3 regions of the Peribacillus sp. ACCC06369 genome follow, and region 1 is predicted to be linked to each of the others. Evidence: riboswitches for the same ligand, from Rfam matches in the RefSeq annotation. Region 1 holds a riboswitch; each other region holds the start of a gene.

Region 1 (3,115 bases):
AATTCTTTTTTTGTATTGATTCCTGTTCCTACAGCCGTTCCGCCTAGAGCCAGGTTCAATAATTTTTGGCTGCTTTCCTCAATCATCGCTAAATCTTTATCAAGCATCGCTTTCCAGCCAGAAATTTCTTGTCCTAATGTCAGTGGTGTTGCATCTTGAAGATGCGTCCGGCCAATCTTCACGACATCCCAAAACTCTTTTTCTTTTGAATCGAATGTATCACGAAGTTCTTTGATGGCAGGAACCAACTTTTCAGCGACCTCCATAAAGGCTGCAATATGCATGGCGGTCGGGAAAGTATCATTGGAGCTTTGTGCCTTGTTTACATCATCATTCGGGTGAAGTGTTTCCGATTCACCATTTTCTTTTAACCATTCATTCCCTTTGTTAGCGACCACTTCATTCACGTTCATATTACTTTGCGTCCCGCTTCCCGTTTGCCAAACTACAAGCGGGAAATGTTCATCAAGCGTACCTTCAAGGATTTCGCCGCAAATCTTAACGATGGCATTCTTTTTAACTTCCGAAAGATCACCGAGATCATAGTTCACCTTTGCCGCAGCTTGTTTAACGTATGCAAATGCACGAACCAATTCAATCGGCATTTTTTCATTACCAATTTTGAAATTGTTACGGCTTCTCTCGGTCTGTGCTCCCCAATATTTATCGGCAGGAACTTTCACTTCACCCATCGTATCTCGTTCGATTCTGTAATCCATGTGTTCTCCTCCTATGTTTGCACTATTCATCGAAGACCTTAAGTATATGAAATGAATAATGTCGTATTATTCTCTCTCCTTACATTGTACAAACTTTATTATTTTAAAGCAAAAATATCCGGCCAAGCCTCCCCTTTTTCTGAAAAATTCAATTAATTCAACAGGATCATTCAGGATTATCCTTGACCACATGAAAATTCCGGATATTCTTTTTTAGACACGTAAAGTGTTGACACCGCTAGGCTCCAATAGACCTAGTCATGAACATCGAAGCAAAATCCATCAAACTTGTTCTTGACAGTATTTTGTATTTATAGTAAATTCAAAAGAAATTGAATAATCTAAACTCTTATCGAGAGAGGTATAGGGAATGGCCCGATGACACCTCAGCAACCTTCATTTGTTTCAAACCAATGAAAAGGTGCTAATTCCACAAGTTTGTGAACTTGGAAGATAAGAAGAATGACTCGTCCCTACTTAATCAAAGTCTTCTTCTTAAAGAAGACTTTTTTTATTTTATATAACTCAAAGGAGCAGTGAAAACTATGTACAAAACTGAAACATATCTTGCTCAATTAGGAAATCGCAGCGAAACGGCGACAGGAACAGTCAATCCGCCGGTATACTTTTCAACTGCTTTTCGCCACGAAGGAATCGGTCAATCGACTGGATTCGATTACACAAGGACAGGTAATCCTACACGCCAACTATTGGAACGATCCATCGCCGATCTGGAAAAAGGCGACCAAGGATATGCCTGCAGTTCAGGAATGGCAGCCATTTCTACTATACTGGCCTTATTTAAATCAGGTGATGCATGGATTGTCAGCGAAGATCTTTATGGGGGTACATATCGTCTGTTAGAACAAGGTTTTAAGAAATGGGGGTTGCAGTGTGACTATGTGAACACTTGTTGTTTGGAGGATATCGAAAAAGCCATCACTCCTCACACGAAAGCCATCTTCATTGAAACTCCCACTAACCCTCTTATGCAGCAAACGGATATTAGCGCCGTTGCCGCATTGGCCAAACGATTTGATTTATTGTTAATCGTTGATAATACTTTTTACACGCCTCTTATTCAACAACCCATCCTGCTTGGAGCGGATATTGTGATTCACAGTGCTACCAAGTATCTCGGTGGTCATAATGATGTGCTCGCCGGACTGATCGTGGCCAGCGGCGCGGAATTATGTGATGCACTTGCCTTCCATCATAATGGTACTGGTGCTGTCTTGAGCCCCTTTGATTCTTGGCTGTTGATGCGCGGAATGAAAACCCTGGCATTGCGGATGGAGCGTCATGAAAAGAATGCAAAGGTACTTGTAGATTACTTGTCGGAACATGATTGTGTTACGGACGTATTGTATCCCGGTAGGGGCGGCATGATTTCCTTCCGCATCATTGAAGAAGCGGCGGTCAACCCATTTTTACAATCACTCTCATTAATTTCGTTTGCAGAAAGCCTTGGAGGGGTCGAAAGCTTCATCACCTATCCTGCTACACAAACACATGCCGATATACCGCTTGAAGTCAGAACGGCCAATGGGGTTTGTAATCGCCTGCTTCGCTTCTCTGTCGGCATTGAGGACAGCGACGATTTGATTCAGGATTTACAGCAAGCATTCGCACACGTAAAAAGGGAGGCACTACGATGACCGATCATGATTTTAGCTTTGAAACCAAATTACTCCATAATCAACATAAATTCGATTCGGCAACAGGCGGTGTGAGCGTCCCCATTCAGCACGCTTCCACTTTCCATCAATCCGATATCGATCAATTCGGTAAATATGATTACAGCAGAAGCGGGAACCCAACTCGCGAAGCGCTGGAAGATATCATTGCCGAACTTGAGGAAGGTACACACGGTTTTGCCTTTTCATCAGGTATGGCAGCCATTTCAACAGCTTTCCTACTGTTGTCTGCCGGAGACCATATCGTCATTTCCGAAGATGTGTATGGCGGAACGTTCAGGATGGTCACAAGTGTTTTGACACGTTTCAATATTGAGCATACTTTCGTTGACATGACGGACCTTGAAAGCGTCAAAGCGGCCATTAAGCCAAATACGAGTGCCATATACATCGAAACGCCTTCAAATCCATTACTTAAAGTGACCGATATTAAAGCCGTATGTGATATCGCAAAAACAGCCGGGGCCTTAAGTTTTGTTGATAATACATTCTTGACGCCAGCATTACAGAAACCACTGAATCTGGGCGCTGATGTTGTCCTTCATAGCGCGACGAAGTTTTTATCCGGACATAGTGATGTGGTAGCTGGACTTGCTGTAGTGAAAGATCCTGAATTGGCAGTAAGACTCGGTTCCCTCCAAAACTCCTTTGGAGCGGTTCTTGGTGTCCAGGACGCCTGGCTAGTAATGAGAGGTCTGA
Region 2 (3,115 bases), 250 kb from region 1:
CAATTCATCCTCCAGACCGTCTACATATCCTTCCCCGTCCTTATCCCCTTTTCCATAGGTTAACGAATCTCCAAAAGCCATCACCCTTTGTACATCTTTCGCTTCCGAGGCTTGAAACTTATATGCAGCGAAACAAATTATTAGTACAATAATTAATAAACCTGCTATTTTTTTCATTTGCTTCTCCTTTTGTCTATTTACTATGAAGTATTTAATCTTTTAAATACCCAAAAATCTGTAGTCCTAACATATAAAATGAATTGTCAGATAAAGAGCAAAGAGTGTATGATAGTATAAAACTTTCAATGGATTGGGTTTCATTCACCGTCCCTTAATAAAAAAGCGGCGATACCCTTTATTCTGGAGATAGAAAATAGATAGGAGTTTAAATCATGGAAGAGCACATAGAGTTTAGAGAGGCAGAACTATCGGACTTACCCAGGATCGTTGAAATATATAATTCGACAATTGCTTCAAGAATGGTCACGGCAGATACGGAACCTATATCCGTACAATCGAGGGTTAAATGGTTTGAGGAACATGATTCAGAAAGTCGACCGCTATTTATCATTACTATAGAAGGGGAAACTGCTGGATGGATGAGCTTTCAATCGTTCTATGGGAGGCCGGCCTATAATTCCACGGCTGAAATCAGCATTTATATTGATGATTATTTCCGGGGAAAAGGAATCGGACAAATTTCGATTCAAAAGGCAATTGAAGTGAGCCCAAAATTAGGGGTGAAGACTCTATTAGGTTTCATTTTTGCCCACAATGCCCCAAGCCTGAAGCTCTTTTCCAAATTCGGGTTTGAAAAATGGGCACATTTACCTCAAGTTGCCGAGCTGGATGGCATTGAACGGGATTTGATCATTCTTGGTAAACGTGTCGATATTTAAATATATTTATTTAAAAGCTATTGCCTTGTGTAGTAGCTTTTTTCTCTGATTAAAAGAGGACGAAATGGTGAATTTAAAAATACCTATATACTTTCTGGAGGGAAAAATATTCAGATTCTCTTTTATTTGTCAACGCATTTAACAGCGCATCCAATTCTTGACTTGCTTGAACAGTTAGAAGACTTGTAAAACCATAAATTGCTGCCAATTTGATCATTTCCTCTCTCTTTTCTTCTACTTTTTCTATAGTTACCTTCCGGCAAATCATATAAACACCTCCCAATATTTCAATATTTTTACACTTTCATCATAATGAAACTCGTAGTTAAAATCAACCATTTTACAGAAATTAAATGTGTTATTTCATAGGTTAAATGTGACAAAAAGCCTATTTTAGTCTCTAATTATGTATATTTTGTGACATCCACTATATAAACTTAAATAAAAAAAGCATCCACAAGTGTGATACATTGCGAATGCTTACTTCATATCCCTATCCCAAGAACCCAAAATATAGTCTATCGCTTACTATGTCATCCATTCCGAAGGAGACTCGTTATTAGGTCTATTTATAACAATCTTATATTCATCTTCAAGTACTTTTAACGGGGCATCATAAAGGTGCCTTTCATCAGAGGTTTTGTATACTCCATTGGCCAATAACTCTTCAATAAGCTTTGCCTTCCTCTGTTCAATCCTCTTAAATAATTCCGCCATGTAAATGGCTCCTTTCCTAGTCATCATAGAGCCTGCTTCTAGTTGAGCTAAACTGTATTAACTGGTTTGATTTTCACCAAATTATATATACCTTTTTTATTATGTCACTAAACGTTATTCCGCAAAAATAAAAGCCTCTTCTAATTCAAGAAGAGGCTGACAGTGTCCGTACGGCTCTTCTTATCTTCCAAGCATATGCTTGTTGGATTTAGCACAGTTCCCAAAATGGGTCTGCTGCCGAGGTTTCTTTGGGCCAAGTCCCTCCACCTCTCTGGATAAGAATTCAATATATAATTGATGTAGACATGATTTTATCTCAATAATCATCAAATGTCAATTACCTGGATCTCCCTTTTTTCCCGTGGCATAAAGGATTACCTCTTTCAAATACGGGTTGCATTTTCTTGTCTTTCTGATATGATGTCAGTAATTACATACAATTCGCACCACTAGGGGAGTCTTTTTTAAGACTGAGATGGAATTAGTTCCGGACCCTTTGAACCTGAACCGGCTCATACCGGCGGAGGGAAGTGGATGATATCGTCCATTTACAGACTTTATCCATCTACCCCGTTCCGTATTCAGGAGCGGGTTTTTTTTATTGGGTGTATACAGGGGGATCCATTTTAAGGAGGATGAACAATGGAGAATACTAAATTAGAAACATTCAGTGATAGACTTCATGGACGGGCAAAAGAGATTTGGAAAAGGAACCATTCACATCCCTTTGTCCAGGCAATTGGAAACGGCACACTTCCTGAAAAGAAATTTGCCTATTACCTGAAGCAGGACTATATCTATCTCATGGATTATTCCAAGCTCTTTGCTTTAGGTGTCATCAAAGCTCATAATATCGAAACCATGGCAAAGTTTGCGAGTATTTTAAATGAAACCCTTCAAGTTGAAATGGATATCCATCGGCATTATGCTGCGGAATTCGGAATCAGCTCCAAGGAATTGGAAGATACAGAACCCACACCAACCACTCTAGCCTATACGGGTTACATGCTAAATGCAGCTCAGCATGGCACTTTGGCAGACCTGATAGCCTGTCTCCTGCCATGTGCTTGGGATTATTATGAGATTGGTTTGCTATTGAAAGAACAAAATGGTGATGCATTGGAAAACAATCGCTACTCTGATTGGATAAGGTCATATTCATCTCCTGAATTCGGTGAAGCACACAAGTGGCTGATTGCTTTGTTGGAAGAATTAACAGAAGGCATGCCCGAAAAGGAACTTCTTAGATTAGAAAAGCACTTTTTGGTGACTTCCCGATATGAATATTTATTCTGGGATATGGTTCAAAATGAGCAGGATTGGCCACTGTAGGTCGTTGATATGATGATGAATCCAATCAAGAAATTGACATTGACCGCCATGATTACGGCTATAACGACTTTAACCAGTTCATTTATTTTCATCCCTGCCGGATTTGCGAAAGTCTTTCCTATTCAACATCTGGCAAATGTCCTGACAGCCGTATTATTGGGACCTGC
Region 3 (3,115 bases), 3.8 Mb from region 1:
CTCCAATAATTTGAATTATGAAGACGATAATTAGAATAACGATAGTCGCTACAAGCGTAACGTCATTTTGATTTCTTTGATAGCCCTCCAGATAGGCAAGATTACCAAGTCCGCCTGCGCCAATGACCCCGGCCATTGCGGTATATCCAACCAATGCAATCGATGTTACCGTAATCCCGGAAATAAGGGCAGGCATCGACTCCGGAAGAAGGACCTTCCAAATGATCGTGCTCGTTTTTGCCCCCATCGATTTAGCGGCTTCAATTACACCTTTATCGATTTCACGGAGGCCGATTTCAACCATACGTGCATAAAATGGTGCCGCACCGATAATAAGTGCCGGCAGTGCAGCGTTCTCTCCAATCATGGAACCGACAAGCGCTTTAGTGAAAGGAATGAGCAGCACGATCAAAATAAGAAATGGAATGGATCGGAATATATTAACCACAGCACTGATGACCGCGTTGATTGCCCGGTTTTCCCACATATTCCCCTTCCCTGTCAAGAACAGGATTAATCCTAATAATATGCCTATAAAAAAGGTTGCCACTACAGAGATACTTGTCATATAAAGCGTTTCTTTCGTTGCTTCAATAATGTCTTCCCAATCAACATTCGGCAATAATTCTTCAAGCATGAGTAATCACCTCCACGCCTACCTGCTGTGCTTTAATGAATTCGATTGCGCGGAGCATTTCATCCTCTTTGCCATCAAGATGGATAAACAACGTTCCATATGAACCGCTTCTGGTTTGCGATATTTTACCTTGAACGATATTGACATCCAACTCGAAGTTACGTACGAGCTTAGTGATCAACGGGCTTTCTGCATGATCACCTACAAAAGTCAATTGAATCACTTTGCCTGCAGGAAAGCGTTCGAGCAGATGGTCCATCGTTTCTTTCGTTTCTTCTGGTTCCGTCACCTGTTGCACGAAACGCTTCGTCATTTGTTCTTTAGGATTCTTGAAAACATCCAGGACAGGTCCCTGTTCAACAACTTGCCCGCTTTCCATCACAGCCACACGATGACAGATTTTACGTATTACATGCATTTCATGTGTTATCAAGACAATCGTCAACCCAAGACGCTGATTGATGTCAACAAGCAATTCGAGTATAGAGTCGGTAGTCTGTGGATCCAAGGCAGAAGTCGCTTCATCACACAGCAGCACTTTAGGATCATTCGCTAGAGCCCTGGCTATTCCCACCCGTTGCTTTTGCCCTCCGCTTAATTGCGAAGGATAGGCCTTTTCTCTGCCTTCCAGTCCGACTAACTTGATCAATTCGTTCACACGTTTGGTGCGTTCAAATTTTGAAACTCCTGCAATTTCCAACGGGAAGGATATATTTTCCTGAACGGTCCTGGACCATAATAGATTGAAATGTTGGAAAATCATGCTGATTTCTTGACGGGCCTTACGAAGCTGAGCACCTTTAATTTTTGAAATTTCCTTCTCAGCCACCACAACGGATCCTTCTGTCGGTGTTTCCAATCCATTGAGCATCCTGATCAAAGTACTTTTCCCCGCTCCACTATAACCAATAATACCGAAAATCTCGCCTTTATTTATTTCAACATTCACATTATTTACAGCCTTGATCGTCTCACTGCTTCCTTTTCCTGTTCGGAACAGCTTACTGACTTTTGTCAATGTAATCATTAATCCTCACCTCTTTTATCCAATAAAACCTATGAACTTAGTTAATTTCTCTACATTATTATCTGTTTCCCCTACCAATTTTGCAGTTCATGCAAAGGTTTTTCCTACTGAAATAGAAAAAACCTTTCTGCATGAGCAGAAAGGCAGGTGAAGAAACAGGCCTTCCTCTCATCTTCCAAAGTGATTAAACTTTGTGTGAATTGGCACCTTTCCAAGGAAATCTCCTTGTCGGTTGCCGGGTTTCATCGGGCACATCCCTCCACCTCTCTTGATAAGAGCTAATATATAGAATATTTGTACATCATTAAGTTCTTTAGTATGTTGAAATTTTATCATAGATAAAAAAGGAGCGCAATGTATAATATTTCTAGTTTAAGAATGCCCAGGACTTTTTGCTTAAACCGTTTTAGAAGTCAAGGAGACGATATTCGTCGCTTTTTCAATTGCCTGCTCCAAATCTTCTATTAAATCCTCTACATTTTCAATCCCAATGGATAAACGGACTTGATCAGCACGCACACCCGCTTTCGCCAGACCTGCATCATTCAATTGCTGATGGGTCGTACTGGCAGGGTGGATGATCAAACTCTTCGCATCCCCTACATTCGCTACATGGGACCATAATTCCACCGAATTGATAAGTTTCGCCCCGGCTTCGCGGTCTCCCTTAATTCCAAAAGTCACAACGGATCCTGCTCCCTTGGGCAAATATTTATCCGCAAGGGCTTTATCGGGATGATCCTCATTAGAAGGATGCGAAACCCAAGTCACGGCCAGGTGATTTTTCAAATATTGAAGTACAGACTTCGTGTTCGAAAGATGCTCTTTCATCCTTACATGCAGCGTTTCAAGTCCAAGCGTAAACTGGAATGCGCTTTGGGCACTTAGCGCAGGGCCTAAATCACGAAGTAACTGCACTCGGGCTTTCGTTATAAAAGCGGCTGGTCCAACTGCCTCGGCGTATACCAGACCGTCGTAACTTGGATCAGGCTCCGTAAAGCCAGGGTAGTTTGGCGAGTTCCAATCGAACTTCCCTCCATCCACGATGACACCGCCTAAAGTGGTTCCATTTCCCAGAAGCCATTTTGTAGCGGAATGGATGACAATATCCGCTCCAAAATCAATTGGTCTGCATAGATACGGTGTAGCGAAGGTATTATCAATGATTAAAGGTATCCCGGCATTGTGGGCAATGTCAGCTACCGCTTCGATATCAAGGACCCTCAAACTTGGATTTCCGATTGTTTCGGCAAATATGGCTTTAGTTCTTGGCGTTATCGCCCTTTTGAAATTTTCAGGGTCATCAGGAGAAACGAACTTCACTTTAATCCCATATTTCGGAAGAGTGTTTTCAAAAAGATTATACGTACCGCCATATAAAGTGGAGGCTGAAACGATCTCATCCCCTGCACCGGCAATATTCAGGATTGACAGTGAGATGGCAGCCATTC

What was found. Region 1 has a riboswitch for S-adenosylmethionine ahead of QUF78_RS06370 (methionine biosynthesis PLP-dependent protein). Riboswitches for the same ligand answer to the same signal wherever they lie in the genome.
Region 2: another riboswitch for S-adenosylmethionine. It lies ahead of QUF78_RS07660 (Fur-regulated basic protein FbpA); the one in region 1 lies ahead of QUF78_RS06370 (methionine biosynthesis PLP-dependent protein).
Region 3: another riboswitch for S-adenosylmethionine. It lies ahead of QUF78_RS25390 (methionine ABC transporter ATP-binding protein); the one in region 1 lies ahead of QUF78_RS06370 (methionine biosynthesis PLP-dependent protein).

The regions. Positions count from the first base shown of each region.
Region 1 is NZ_JAUCEN010000002.1:1,139,699-1,142,813, reverse strand. It holds gene fumC (class II fumarate hydratase) at 1-719, opposite strand, end outside; SAM riboswitch class I at 1,066-1,179, shown strand; gene QUF78_RS06370 (methionine biosynthesis PLP-dependent protein) at 1,265-2,377, shown strand; gene metC (cystathionine beta-lyase) at 2,374-3,115, shown strand, end outside.
Region 2 is NZ_JAUCEN010000002.1:1,391,890-1,395,004, reverse strand. It holds gene QUF78_RS07675 (DUF459 domain-containing protein) at 1-177, opposite strand, end outside; gene QUF78_RS07670 (GNAT family N-acetyltransferase) at 393-899, shown strand; gene QUF78_RS07665 (aspartyl-phosphate phosphatase Spo0E family protein) at 973-1,167, opposite strand; gene QUF78_RS07660 (Fur-regulated basic protein FbpA) at 1,428-1,616, opposite strand; SAM riboswitch class I at 1,794-1,898, opposite strand; TPP riboswitch at 2,058-2,162, shown strand; gene tenA (thiaminase II) at 2,259-2,948, shown strand; gene thiW (energy coupling factor transporter S component ThiW) at 2,964-3,115, shown strand, end outside.
Region 3 is NZ_JAUCEN010000002.1:4,981,620-4,984,734, forward strand. It holds gene QUF78_RS25385 (methionine ABC transporter permease) at 1-637, opposite strand, end outside; gene QUF78_RS25390 (methionine ABC transporter ATP-binding protein) at 630-1,664, opposite strand; SAM riboswitch class I at 1,830-1,942, opposite strand; gene QUF78_RS25395 (O-acetylhomoserine aminocarboxypropyltransferase/cysteine synthase family protein) at 2,061-3,115, opposite strand, start outside.